Linked DNA regions of Variovorax terrae. The protein of the gene in region 2 binds, or shares a complex with, the protein of the main gene of each other region. Links are inferred from orthologs where the notes say so. Each region holds a gene or a part of one and is shown on either strand. Other genes may lie near its edges.

Region 1 (2,684 bases), 2.4 Mb from region 2 along the record:
TCGTAGTTCGGCGGCACGAAGTAGTTGGTGTAGACATGCGAATCCACCCGCACGCCCGGGCCGCCCGGGGCATGCCACATGGTGATGCGGCCCGGCGAGGGCGTGAACTTGTAGGGGTCTTCCGCGTTCACGCGGCATTCGATGGCGTGGCCGCGGATCTCGATCTGGCGCTGGGTGAACGGCAGCTTCTCGCCGGCGGCCACCAGGATCTGCGTCTTCACGATGTCGACGCCGGTCACCATCTCCGTCACCGGGTGCTCGACCTGCACGCGCGTGTTCATCTCGATGAAATAGAACTCGCCGTTCTCGTAGAGGAACTCGAAGGTGCCCGCGCCACGGTAGCCGATCTTCTTGCAGGCCGCGGTGCAGCGCTCGCCGATCTTCTCGATCAGCTTGCGCGGGATGCCCGGCGCCGGCGCTTCCTCGATGATCTTCTGGTGGCGCCGCTGCATCGAGCAGTCGCGCTCGCCCAGGTAGACCGCGTTCTTGTGCTGGTCGGCCAGGATCTGGATTTCGATGTGGCGCGGGTTCTGGAGGAACTTCTCCATGTACACCGCCGGATTGCCGAAGGCCGCGCCGGCCTCGGCCTTGGTGGTCTGCACCGCGTGGATCAGCGCCGCTTCGGTATGGACCACCCGCATGCCACGCCCGCCGCCGCCGCCCGCAGCCTTGATGATGACCGGGTAGCCGACCGACTTGGCAATGCGCTTGATCTGCACCGGGTCGTCCGGCAGTTCGCCTTCCGAGCCGGGCACGCAGGGCACGCCGGCCTTGATCATGGCCTGCTTGGCCGACACTTTGTCGCCCATGATGCGGATCGACTCGGGCGTCGGCCCGATGAACTGGAAGCCGCTTTTCTCGACCCGCTCGGCAAAATCGGCGTTTTCGCTCAGGAAACCGTAGCCGGGGTGGATGGCCTGCGCGTCGGTGACCTCGGCGGCCGAGATGATGGCCGGCATGTTGAGGTAGCTCAGCCCCGAAGGCGCCGGGCCGATGCACACGGCCTCCTCGGCCAGCTTGACGTACTTGGCCTCGCGGTCGGCTTCGGAGTACACCATCACCGCCTTGACGCCCAGCTCGCGGCAGGCGCGCTGGATGCGCAGGGCGATCTCGCCGCGGTTGGCAACTAATATCTTTTTAAACATGGTCAGTCTCGCGGCTCATCGCGCTTCCGCGCAGATGGTGGCGTTCGTTTCCCGCCCGGCGCTGGCGCGAACGTCGCGGAAGCAACAGGCGGGGTGGGACATGGGTGGACGCTGGCGGCCGTTCACTCGATCACGAACAGCGGTTGCCCGTATTCCACGGCCTGGCCGTTGTCGGTCAGGATCTGGGTGATGGTGCCGGACTTGTCGGCCTCGATCTCGTTGAGGATCTTCATGGCCTCGATGATGCAGATGGTCTCGCCTTCCTTGACCTGGCTGCCCACCTCCACGAAGGCCTTGGCGCCCGGGCTGGAAGAACGGTAGAAGGTGCCCACCATGGGCGATTTGACGATGTGGCCGGCCGGCACCCCGGCAGCCGGTGCCGCGGCAGGCCCTGCCGCTGCGGGCGCGGCGGCGGCCACCGCGGTCCCTGCCGGTGCGGCCACCAGCATCGGCGCGGCCATCTGCTGCACCAGGGCGCCACCGCCCTTCACAATGCGGACCTTGCCTTCTGCTTCGGTGATTTCGAGTTCCGACACGTTGGACTCCGACACCAGGTCGATCAACGTTTTGAGTTTGCGTAAATCCATGAGGTCTCCAACGACTGCAAACGAGAGAAGGCGAGAATTTACCGCAAATTCAGCTTATTGCGCTTTTTTTCGTCTATTTTCTTTTAATTACCGGCCTTGATAGAGAGAAACAATCAAGGGAAAGGCCCGCGCGGGGCCTGGCCGGGAGGCTAGCGGGCACCGGCCCACTGCTGCAGGTCTTCGGGCGAAACCTTGCCCATTCTACGCTCCAGCAAGCGGCCGTCGGCGCCGAACACCACGGTGAATGGCAGGCCTCCCGCCTCGTTGCCGAGCGAGCGGCTCAGCTCGGTTCCGCTCAAACCCGCCAGCCCGATCGGAAAACCGACCGGCGTTTTCTGCAGGAAGCTGCGCACGGCGCTGGGCTGATCGATGGCCAATCCTATCACTTGCCAGCTTTTGGCTGCATGTTCCTTGTAGAACTTGTCCAGCAGGGGCAGTTCTTCCACGCAGGGCGGGCACCAGGTCGCCCAGAAGTTGATCAACAGGGGTTTGCCGCGCAAGGCCTGCAGGCTCAGCGTCGCGCCGTCCGGTGTGTCGAACGACAGGCCCCACAGGGCCGCTTCGGCACCTGGTGCCGGCTCGTGCGGACGGAATTTGTGCCAGGCCAGGCCCGCGCCACCCAGTCCGGCAACGGCGGCCACGCCGGCATACAGCCAGCGGCGGCGACTCAGGCCCGGAGCCGGGGAAGAAGAGGGGGAGGCAGGTGGATTCATGGTCTCGATTCTTGCAGCAGCAGGCGCACGGCGGCGGCATCGCCGCGGGGCGTCCGCCCCTTGGCGTCGGGTTTGAGGGCGCCGCGCAGGTCGTCGTGGTCGTACACCATCAGGTGCACCCCGATGGTTTCGCCCAGTTCCCGGCTGTCGCTGTGCAGACTCAGGGCCTCCACCGGCTCGCCGTTGAAACCCGTCACGGTGCGCGGCTCGTAATTCACCCGGTGGTCGATCAGCGCGAT
Region 2 (4,480 bases):
CAACGCAGTATGTCTCGGTGCGCTTCGGCAATGTGCTGGGGTCCAGCGGTTCGGTGGTGCCGCTGTTCACAAACCAGATCGCGCGCGGCGGGCCGGTGACGGTCACGCACCCCGACATCGTGCGCTACTTCATGACCATTCCCGAAGCCGCGCAACTGGTGCTGCAAGCCGGGCTGATGGGGCAGTCGGGCCAGATCTTCGTGCTGGACATGGGCGAGCCCGTGAAGATCGTGGAGCTGGCGCGCATGCTGATCCGGCTGAGCGGCAAGACCGAGCAGGATGTGCCGATCACCTACAGCGGCCTGCGGCCCGGCGAGAAGCTGTTCGAGGAGTTGCTGGCCAACGACGAGACCACCGAGCCGACGCCTCATCCCAAGCTGCGGGTCGCGAAGACGAACGGCCAGCAGGCGGTCGAGATGGCGGCCCTCGTGCACTGGATCGCCGAAGCCGGCCCTGCGCCCTCGGGCACCGAGCTGCGCGCCTGGCTGCGTGCCCAGGTCCCCGAGTACGTGGCGCGCTGATTTTTCAGTCAAACAGCCCGGAGGTCCAGGCCGGGTGGTCGAAGGTTGCTCTGCTTTTGATAGCGCCCGGGTTCAGCCGGCGCCCGCGATACCGGTGCGCCCCAGCACATCATTGACCAGCTCGAGCCGCACCAGCGGGTTCTCCAGCTCCATCAGCCGCTGCTTGAGCTCGGCCGGCAGCGGCAGCAGCTCGCACCAGCGGTTGGCCACCCAGCCGCTGTCGTCGAGCCGGTAGGGGCCGGCCAGCGGCATCTGGTCTTCGGGCTGCTGGCGGGCCTGCAGCGACTCGATGAGCTTGCGCAGGGCGTCGGCGGCACCCTGCAGGTCGGCCGGGATGGGCACGTGGCGGTCGTCCTCGATGCGCTCGACCTCCGCCACCCACAGGCCATGCCGCAACTGCTCGCTGGCGGCGATGCGAAAGCGCTGCGCGCCGCTGCAGCGGATCATCATCAGGCCGGGCTGGGGTGTTTCCAGGGCCGTGATGGTGGCGAGCGTGCCGACGGCGCTGAAGGACTCGGCGCCCGCGCCCGGCAGGCGCACTTCGGCCCCCTTTTTGAGCGTGACCACGCCGAACGGCGCCCCGGCCTTGTGGCATTTGCCGATCATGTCGAGGTAGCGCACCTCGAAGATCCGCAGCGGCAGCAGCCCGCCCGGAAAAAGCACGGTCCCCAGCGGAAAGAGGGGGAGGGAAGAAAGGGTAAGGGGGTTCGGGCGCATGAAAAAAGGCGTCTGCCCGCTATCATCCCACGACACGCTTGACCCGCACCCATGCTCTACCAAATCATTTCCTTTCTGCTCGACGTGGCGGCCGGCCTGCTGGGCGGCGCCTGCCTGCTGCGGCTGTACATGCAGCACCAGCGCGTGCCTTTCGGCAACCCGCTGGGTCGCCTGGTGTTCGCGCTGACCAACTGGCTGGTGCTGCCGCTGCGCCGCATCGTGCCGGCGGCCGGGCGCTGGGACACGGCGAGCCTGCTGGCGGCCTTTCTGGTGCAGCTCGCGCAGTTCGTCCTGCTGTGGCTGCTGACCGGTGCTGGCGCCGGCTGGACGATGCTGCCGGTGCTGGCAGCCTTCGGCCTCGTGCGGCTGGCCATTTCAGGGCTGACCGGGCTGCTGATCGTGTATGCCGTGCTGTCGTGGGTGCAGACGTCTTCGCCGCTGACGGGGGTGATCGATCGCCTGTGCGAGCCGCCGCTGCGGCCGATCCGCCGCATCATCCCGCTGGTGGGCGGGGTGGACCTGTCGCCGCTGGCTCTGCTGGTGCTGCTGCAGGTGGCGGCCATCGTGCTCGGCTCGCTGCAGTCGGCGCTGCTGCGCTAGCGCGGTTTTTGGCCCCGGGGCGCTGAATTTTCAGTCAAATGACCCCGATGTCCGCATCGGGTGGTCATTGTTTGCTATTGATTTTATAGTGACGACGGTCAGTCCACCGCGTCGGCGGGCTGGCGCTGCAGCATGGCGAGCGTGCTGGCCACCGTCTTGCGCAACTCACGGCGATCGCAGATGAAATCGATGGCGCCCTTGGTTTGCAGGAACTCCGCACGCTGGAAGCCTTCGGGCAGGGTCACGCGCACTGTCGACTCAATCACGCGCGGGCCGGCGAAGCCGATCAACGCCTTGGGCTCGGCAATCACCACGTCGCCCACGAACGCGAAGCCGGCGCTCACGCCGCCCATGGTCGGGTCGGTCAGCACGCTGATGTAGGGCAGGCCCTTCTTGGCCAGGCGCGTGAGCGCGGCGTTGGTCTTGGCCATCTGCATCAGCGACAGCAGGCCTTCCTGCATGCGCGCGCCGCCGGTGGCGGTGAAGCAGACGAAGGGCACCTTCTGCTCGATGGCGGCTTCCACGCCGCGCACGAAGCGCTCACCGACGACCGAGCCCATGCTGCCGCCCATGAAGTCGAACTCGAAGCAGGCGGCCACCAGGCTGATGCTGTGCACCGCGCCGCCCATCACCACGAGCGCGTCGGTCTCGCCGGTGTTCTCCAGCGCTTCCTTGAGGCGTTCGGGGTACTTGCGGCTGTCCTTGAACTTGAGCGCGTCGACCGGCAGCACTTCCTGGCCGATCTCGTAGCGGCCCTCGGCGTCGAGGAACGCGTTCAGGCGCGCACGCGCGCCGATGCGGTGGTGGTGGCTGCAGGTCGGGCAGACGTTCTGGTTCTGCTCCAGGTCGGTCTTGTACAGCACGGTGTCGCAGCTCGGGCATTTGACCCACAGGCCTTCGGGAATGCTGCGGCGCTCGGTCGGGTCGGTTTGCTGGATCTTCGGGGGAAGCAGTTTTTCTAGCCAGGACATGGGGTGCTCCTTGGAATCGGGGCCATGGCGGGCCGGGCCCGCCACGGGATGGGTCACATTATGCGTCGAGCGCGGCGCGGATTTCCCGCAGGAAGGCGGCGGCCGCGGCCACCACCTGGCCGCGCGGCTGGTTCTCGATCAGCTGGATGATCTTGCTGCCGATCACCACCGCATCGGCCACCCGGCCGATGGCCCGGGCCGTGGCCGCGTCGCGGATGCCGAAGCCCACGCCCACCGGCACGCTCACGTGGCGGCGGATGCGCGGCAGCATGGCTTCCACCGCGCCGGTATCGAGCGTGCCGGCGCCGGTCACGCCCTTGAGCGAAACGTAGTAGACGTAGCCGCTGGCCACGCGCGCCACCTGCTGCATGCGCTCGTCGGTGCTGGTGGGGGCCAGCAGGAAGATCAGGTCGAGGCCGTGGCTTTTGAGCTGGGCGGCGAAGTCCTCGCATTCCTCGGGCGGGTAGTCGACGACCAGCACACCGTCCACGCCGGCGGCAGCCGCGTCGCGGATGAAGGCGTTGCTGCCATGGACCAGGTCGTAGCGCTCCACCGGATTGGCGTAGCCCATCAGCACCACGGGCGTGGTGCTGTTGCGCTGGCGGAATTCGCGCACCATGGCCAGCACCTGCGCGGTGCCGATGCCCAGAGCCAGCGCCCTGTCGCCGGCCTTCTGGATCACCGGGCCGTCGGCCATCGGATCGGAGAAGGGCACGCCGAGCTCGATGATGTCGGCACCGGCCTCGACCATGCCGTGCATCAGCTCCGGCGTGATGTCGGCGAACGGGAAGCCGGCCGTGACGTAGGGAATCAGGGCCTTGCGGTTGCGCGCCTGGAGGGCGGAGAGGGTGGATTGGATCCGGCTCATGCCTGCGCTCCCTTCACTTGCAGGCCGCGCCTCGAGGGCCGGTCGTAGAAGTCCACGCCCGACAGGTCGGCCACGGTGCCGATGTCCTTGTCGCCGCGGCCGGACAGGTTGACCAGCAGCGTCTGCTCGGGCGTCATGGTCCTGGACAGCTTCATGGCGTAGGCCACGGCGTGGCTCGATTCGAGCGCAGGGATGATGCCCTCGGTGCGGCACAGGTAGTGGAAGGCCTCCAGCGCCTCGGTGTCGGTGATGCCCACGTACTCGGCGCGGCCGATGTCCTGCAGGAAGGCGTGCTCGGGGCCGACGCCGGGGTAGTCCAGGCCGGCGCTGATGCTGTGCGTCTCGGTGATCTGGCCGTTGTCGTCCTGCAGGATGTAGGTGCGGTTGCCGTGCAGTACGCCCGGGCTGCCGCGCTGCAGCGAGGCCGAGTGTTTTCCGCTGTCCAGCCCCTCGCCGGCCGCCTCCACGCCGATCAGGCGTGTGCTCTCGTGCGGGATGTAGGGATGGAAGATGCCCATGGCGTTGCTGCCGCCGCCCACGCAGGCGATCACGGCGTCGGGCTGGCGGCCGCCCGTCATCTCGGGCATCTGCGTCAGGCATTCCTCGCCGATCACGCTCTGGAAGTCGCGCACCATCATCGGGTAGGGGTGCGGGCCGGCCACGGTGCCGATGATGTAGAAGGTGTTGTCCACGTTGGCCACCCAGTCGCGCATGGCCTCGTTGAGCGCATCCTTGAGCGTGCGGCTGCCGGACTCCACCGGCACCACCGTCGCGCCCAGCAGCTTCATGCGGTAGACGTTGGG
Region 3 (2,997 bases), 2.4 Mb from region 2 along the record:
TGTTCGGCGCCGACGGCCGCTTGCTGGAGCGTAGAATGGGCAAGGTTTCGCCCGAAGACCTGCAGCAGTGGGCCGGTGCCCGCTAGCCTCCCGGCCAGGCCCCGCGCGGGCCTTTCCCTTGATTGTTTCTCTCTATCAAGGCCGGTAATTAAAAGAAAATAGACGAAAAAAAGCGCAATAAGCTGAATTTGCGGTAAATTCTCGCCTTCTCTCGTTTGCAGTCGTTGGAGACCTCATGGATTTACGCAAACTCAAAACGTTGATCGACCTGGTGTCGGAGTCCAACGTGTCGGAACTCGAAATCACCGAAGCAGAAGGCAAGGTCCGCATTGTGAAGGGCGGTGGCGCCCTGGTGCAGCAGATGGCCGCGCCGATGCTGGTGGCCGCACCGGCAGGGACCGCGGTGGCCGCCGCCGCGCCCGCAGCGGCAGGGCCTGCCGCGGCACCGGCTGCCGGGGTGCCGGCCGGCCACATCGTCAAATCGCCCATGGTGGGCACCTTCTACCGTTCTTCCAGCCCGGGCGCCAAGGCCTTCGTGGAGGTGGGCAGCCAGGTCAAGGAAGGCGAGACCATCTGCATCATCGAGGCCATGAAGATCCTCAACGAGATCGAGGCCGACAAGTCCGGCACCATCACCCAGATCCTGACCGACAACGGCCAGGCCGTGGAATACGGGCAACCGCTGTTCGTGATCGAGTGAACGGCCGCCAGCGTCCACCCATGTCCCACCCCGCCTGTTGCTTCCGCGACGTTCGCGCCAGCGCCGGGCGGGAAACGAACGCCACCATCTGCGCGGAAGCGCGATGAGCCGCGAGACTGACCATGTTTAAAAAGATATTAGTTGCCAACCGCGGCGAGATCGCCCTGCGCATCCAGCGCGCCTGCCGCGAGCTGGGCGTCAAGGCGGTGATGGTGTACTCCGAAGCCGACCGCGAGGCCAAGTACGTCAAGCTGGCCGAGGAGGCCGTGTGCATCGGCCCGGCGCCTTCGGGGCTGAGCTACCTCAACATGCCGGCCATCATCTCGGCCGCCGAGGTCACCGACGCGCAGGCCATCCACCCCGGCTACGGTTTCCTGAGCGAAAACGCCGATTTTGCCGAGCGGGTCGAGAAAAGCGGCTTCCAGTTCATCGGGCCGACGCCCGAGTCGATCCGCATCATGGGCGACAAAGTGTCGGCCAAGCAGGCCATGATCAAGGCCGGCGTGCCCTGCGTGCCCGGCTCGGAAGGCGAACTGCCGGACGACCCGGTGCAGATCAAGCGCATTGCCAAGTCGGTCGGCTACCCGGTCATCATCAAGGCTGCGGGCGGCGGCGGCGGGCGTGGCATGCGGGTGGTCCATACCGAAGCGGCGCTGATCCACGCGGTGCAGACCACCAAGGCCGAGGCCGGCGCGGCCTTCGGCAATCCGGCGGTGTACATGGAGAAGTTCCTCCAGAACCCGCGCCACATCGAAATCCAGATCCTGGCCGACCAGCACAAGAACGCGGTCTACCTGGGCGAGCGCGACTGCTCGATGCAGCGGCGCCACCAGAAGATCATCGAGGAAGCGCCGGCGCCGGGCATCCCGCGCAAGCTGATCGAGAAGATCGGCGAGCGCTGCACCGCGGCCTGCAAGAAGATCGGCTACCGTGGCGCGGGCACCTTCGAGTTCCTCTACGAGAACGGCGAGTTCTATTTCATCGAGATGAACACGCGCGTGCAGGTCGAGCACCCGGTGACGGAGATGGTGACCGGCGTCGACATCGTGAAGACGCAGATCCTGGTGGCCGCCGGCGAGAAGCTGCCGTTCACCCAGCGCCAGATCGAGATCCGCGGCCACGCCATCGAATGCCGCGTGAACGCGGAAGACCCCTACAAGTTCACGCCCTCGCCGGGCCGCATCACCATGTGGCATGCCCCGGGCGGCCCGGGCGTGCGGGTGGATTCGCATGTCTACACCAACTACTTCGTGCCGCCGAACTACGACTCGATGATCGGCAAGATCATCGTGCACGGCGACACGCGCGAGGAAGCGCTGGCGCGCATGCGCACGGCGCTGTCCGAGACCGTGGTCGAAGGCATCAACACCAACATCCCGCTGCACCGCGAACTGATGGTGGACGCCAAGTTCATGGCGGGCGGCACCAACATCCACTACCTGGAAGAGTGGCTGTCGCATCACAAGCGCTAGAGCCTGCCCGGTTCGCCGCCGGGGGCCTGGCCCTGCGGGCGGCCTGATGGAGAAACGATGTTTGAGCTGAGCCTGCTGTGCCCGGAAGACCGGGTCGAAACCCTGAGCGATGCGCTCGATGCACTCGATGCGCTGAGCGTTTCCGTGGAAGACGCGGACGCGCAGACCGATGCCGAGCAAGCCCTGTTCGGCGAGCCCGGCATGCCGCCGCCCAAGGACGGCTGGCAGCGTTCGCGCATGCTGGCGCTGTTCGCAACGGAATCCCTGGCGCTGGAGGCCCGCACGCTGCTGACGGCGCAGGACTTCTTTGCGGACTGCCGGATCCTGGGGCTGGCCCCGGTGCCCGAGCAGGACTGGGTGCGCTTGACGCAGTCGCAATTCGATCCGGTGGAGATCACGCCGGAATTCTGGATCGTGCCGACCTGGCACGAGCCGCCCGCGCAGGCGCGCCAGATCATCCGGCTCGATCCGGGCCTGGCTTTCGGCACCGGCACCCATCCGACCACGCGCATGTGCCTGCGCTGGATCGCGCGCCACGGCCTGGCGGGCCAGCGGGTGCTCGACTACGGCTGCGGCTCCGGCATCCTGGCCATCGGGGCCGCCAAGTACGGCGCTGCCGACGTCGATGCGGTGGACATCGACGAGGCCGCCGTGCAATCCACGGTGCTCAATGCGCAGGCCAATGGCGTCACGCTGCGCTCGGGCCTGCCGGACCAGGCCAGCGGCACCTACCAGACGGTGCTGGCCAACATCCTGGCCACGCCGCTCAAGGTGCTGGCGCCGCTGCTGTGCGCGCGGGTCGCGCCCGGCGGTTCGCTGGTGCTG

Evidence for each region.
Region 1: the proteins of accD (region 2) and accB are in contact, whole or in part, in a solved structure (PDB 8UXZ), measured with the Escherichia coli proteins. The link is inferred for Variovorax terrae from one-to-one orthologs.
Region 3: the proteins of accD (region 2) and accC are in contact, whole or in part, in a solved structure (PDB 8UXZ), measured with the Escherichia coli proteins. The link is inferred for Variovorax terrae from one-to-one orthologs.

What each region holds. Positions count from the first base shown.
Region 1 is NZ_JALGBI010000001.1:481,687-484,370, reverse strand. It holds accB (acetyl-CoA carboxylase biotin carboxyl carrier protein), read right to left. Parts: upstream 1,733-2,684; coding sequence 1,268-1,732; downstream 1-1,267. Other genes in the region: MMF98_RS02175 (hypothetical protein), read right to left, coding at 2,442-2,684; MMF98_RS02180 (TlpA family protein disulfide reductase), read right to left, coding at 1,882-2,445; accC (acetyl-CoA carboxylase biotin carboxylase subunit), read right to left, coding at 1-1,145. UniProt on the Escherichia coli protein: This protein is a component of the acetyl coenzyme A carboxylase complex; first, biotin carboxylase catalyzes the carboxylation of the carrier protein and then the transcarboxylase transfers the carboxyl group to form malonyl-CoA.
Region 2 is NZ_JALGBI010000001.1:2,901,146-2,905,625, reverse strand. What follows is about bases 874-3,699. They hold accD (acetyl-CoA carboxylase, carboxyltransferase subunit beta), read right to left. Parts: upstream 2,810-3,699; coding sequence 1,937-2,809; downstream 874-1,936. Other genes in these bases: trpB (tryptophan synthase subunit beta), read right to left, coding at 3,674-3,699; trpA (tryptophan synthase subunit alpha), read right to left, coding at 2,868-3,677; MMF98_RS13705 (YggT family protein), read left to right, coding at 1,290-1,838; MMF98_RS13710 (LON peptidase substrate-binding domain-containing protein), read right to left, coding at 874-1,238. Also shown: MMF98_RS13715 (polysaccharide biosynthesis protein), read left to right, coding at 1-521; more of MMF98_RS13710, read right to left, coding at 594-873; more of trpB, read right to left, coding at 3,700-4,480.
Region 3 is NZ_JALGBI010000001.1:482,404-485,400, forward strand. It holds accC (acetyl-CoA carboxylase biotin carboxylase subunit), read left to right. Parts: upstream 1-822; coding sequence 823-2,172; downstream 2,173-2,997. Other genes in the region: MMF98_RS02180 (TlpA family protein disulfide reductase), read left to right, coding at 1-86; accB (acetyl-CoA carboxylase biotin carboxyl carrier protein), read left to right, coding at 236-700; prmA (50S ribosomal protein L11 methyltransferase), read left to right, coding at 2,230-2,997. UniProt on the Escherichia coli protein: This protein is a component of the acetyl coenzyme A carboxylase complex; first, biotin carboxylase catalyzes the carboxylation of the carrier protein and then the transcarboxylase transfers the carboxyl group to form malonyl-CoA.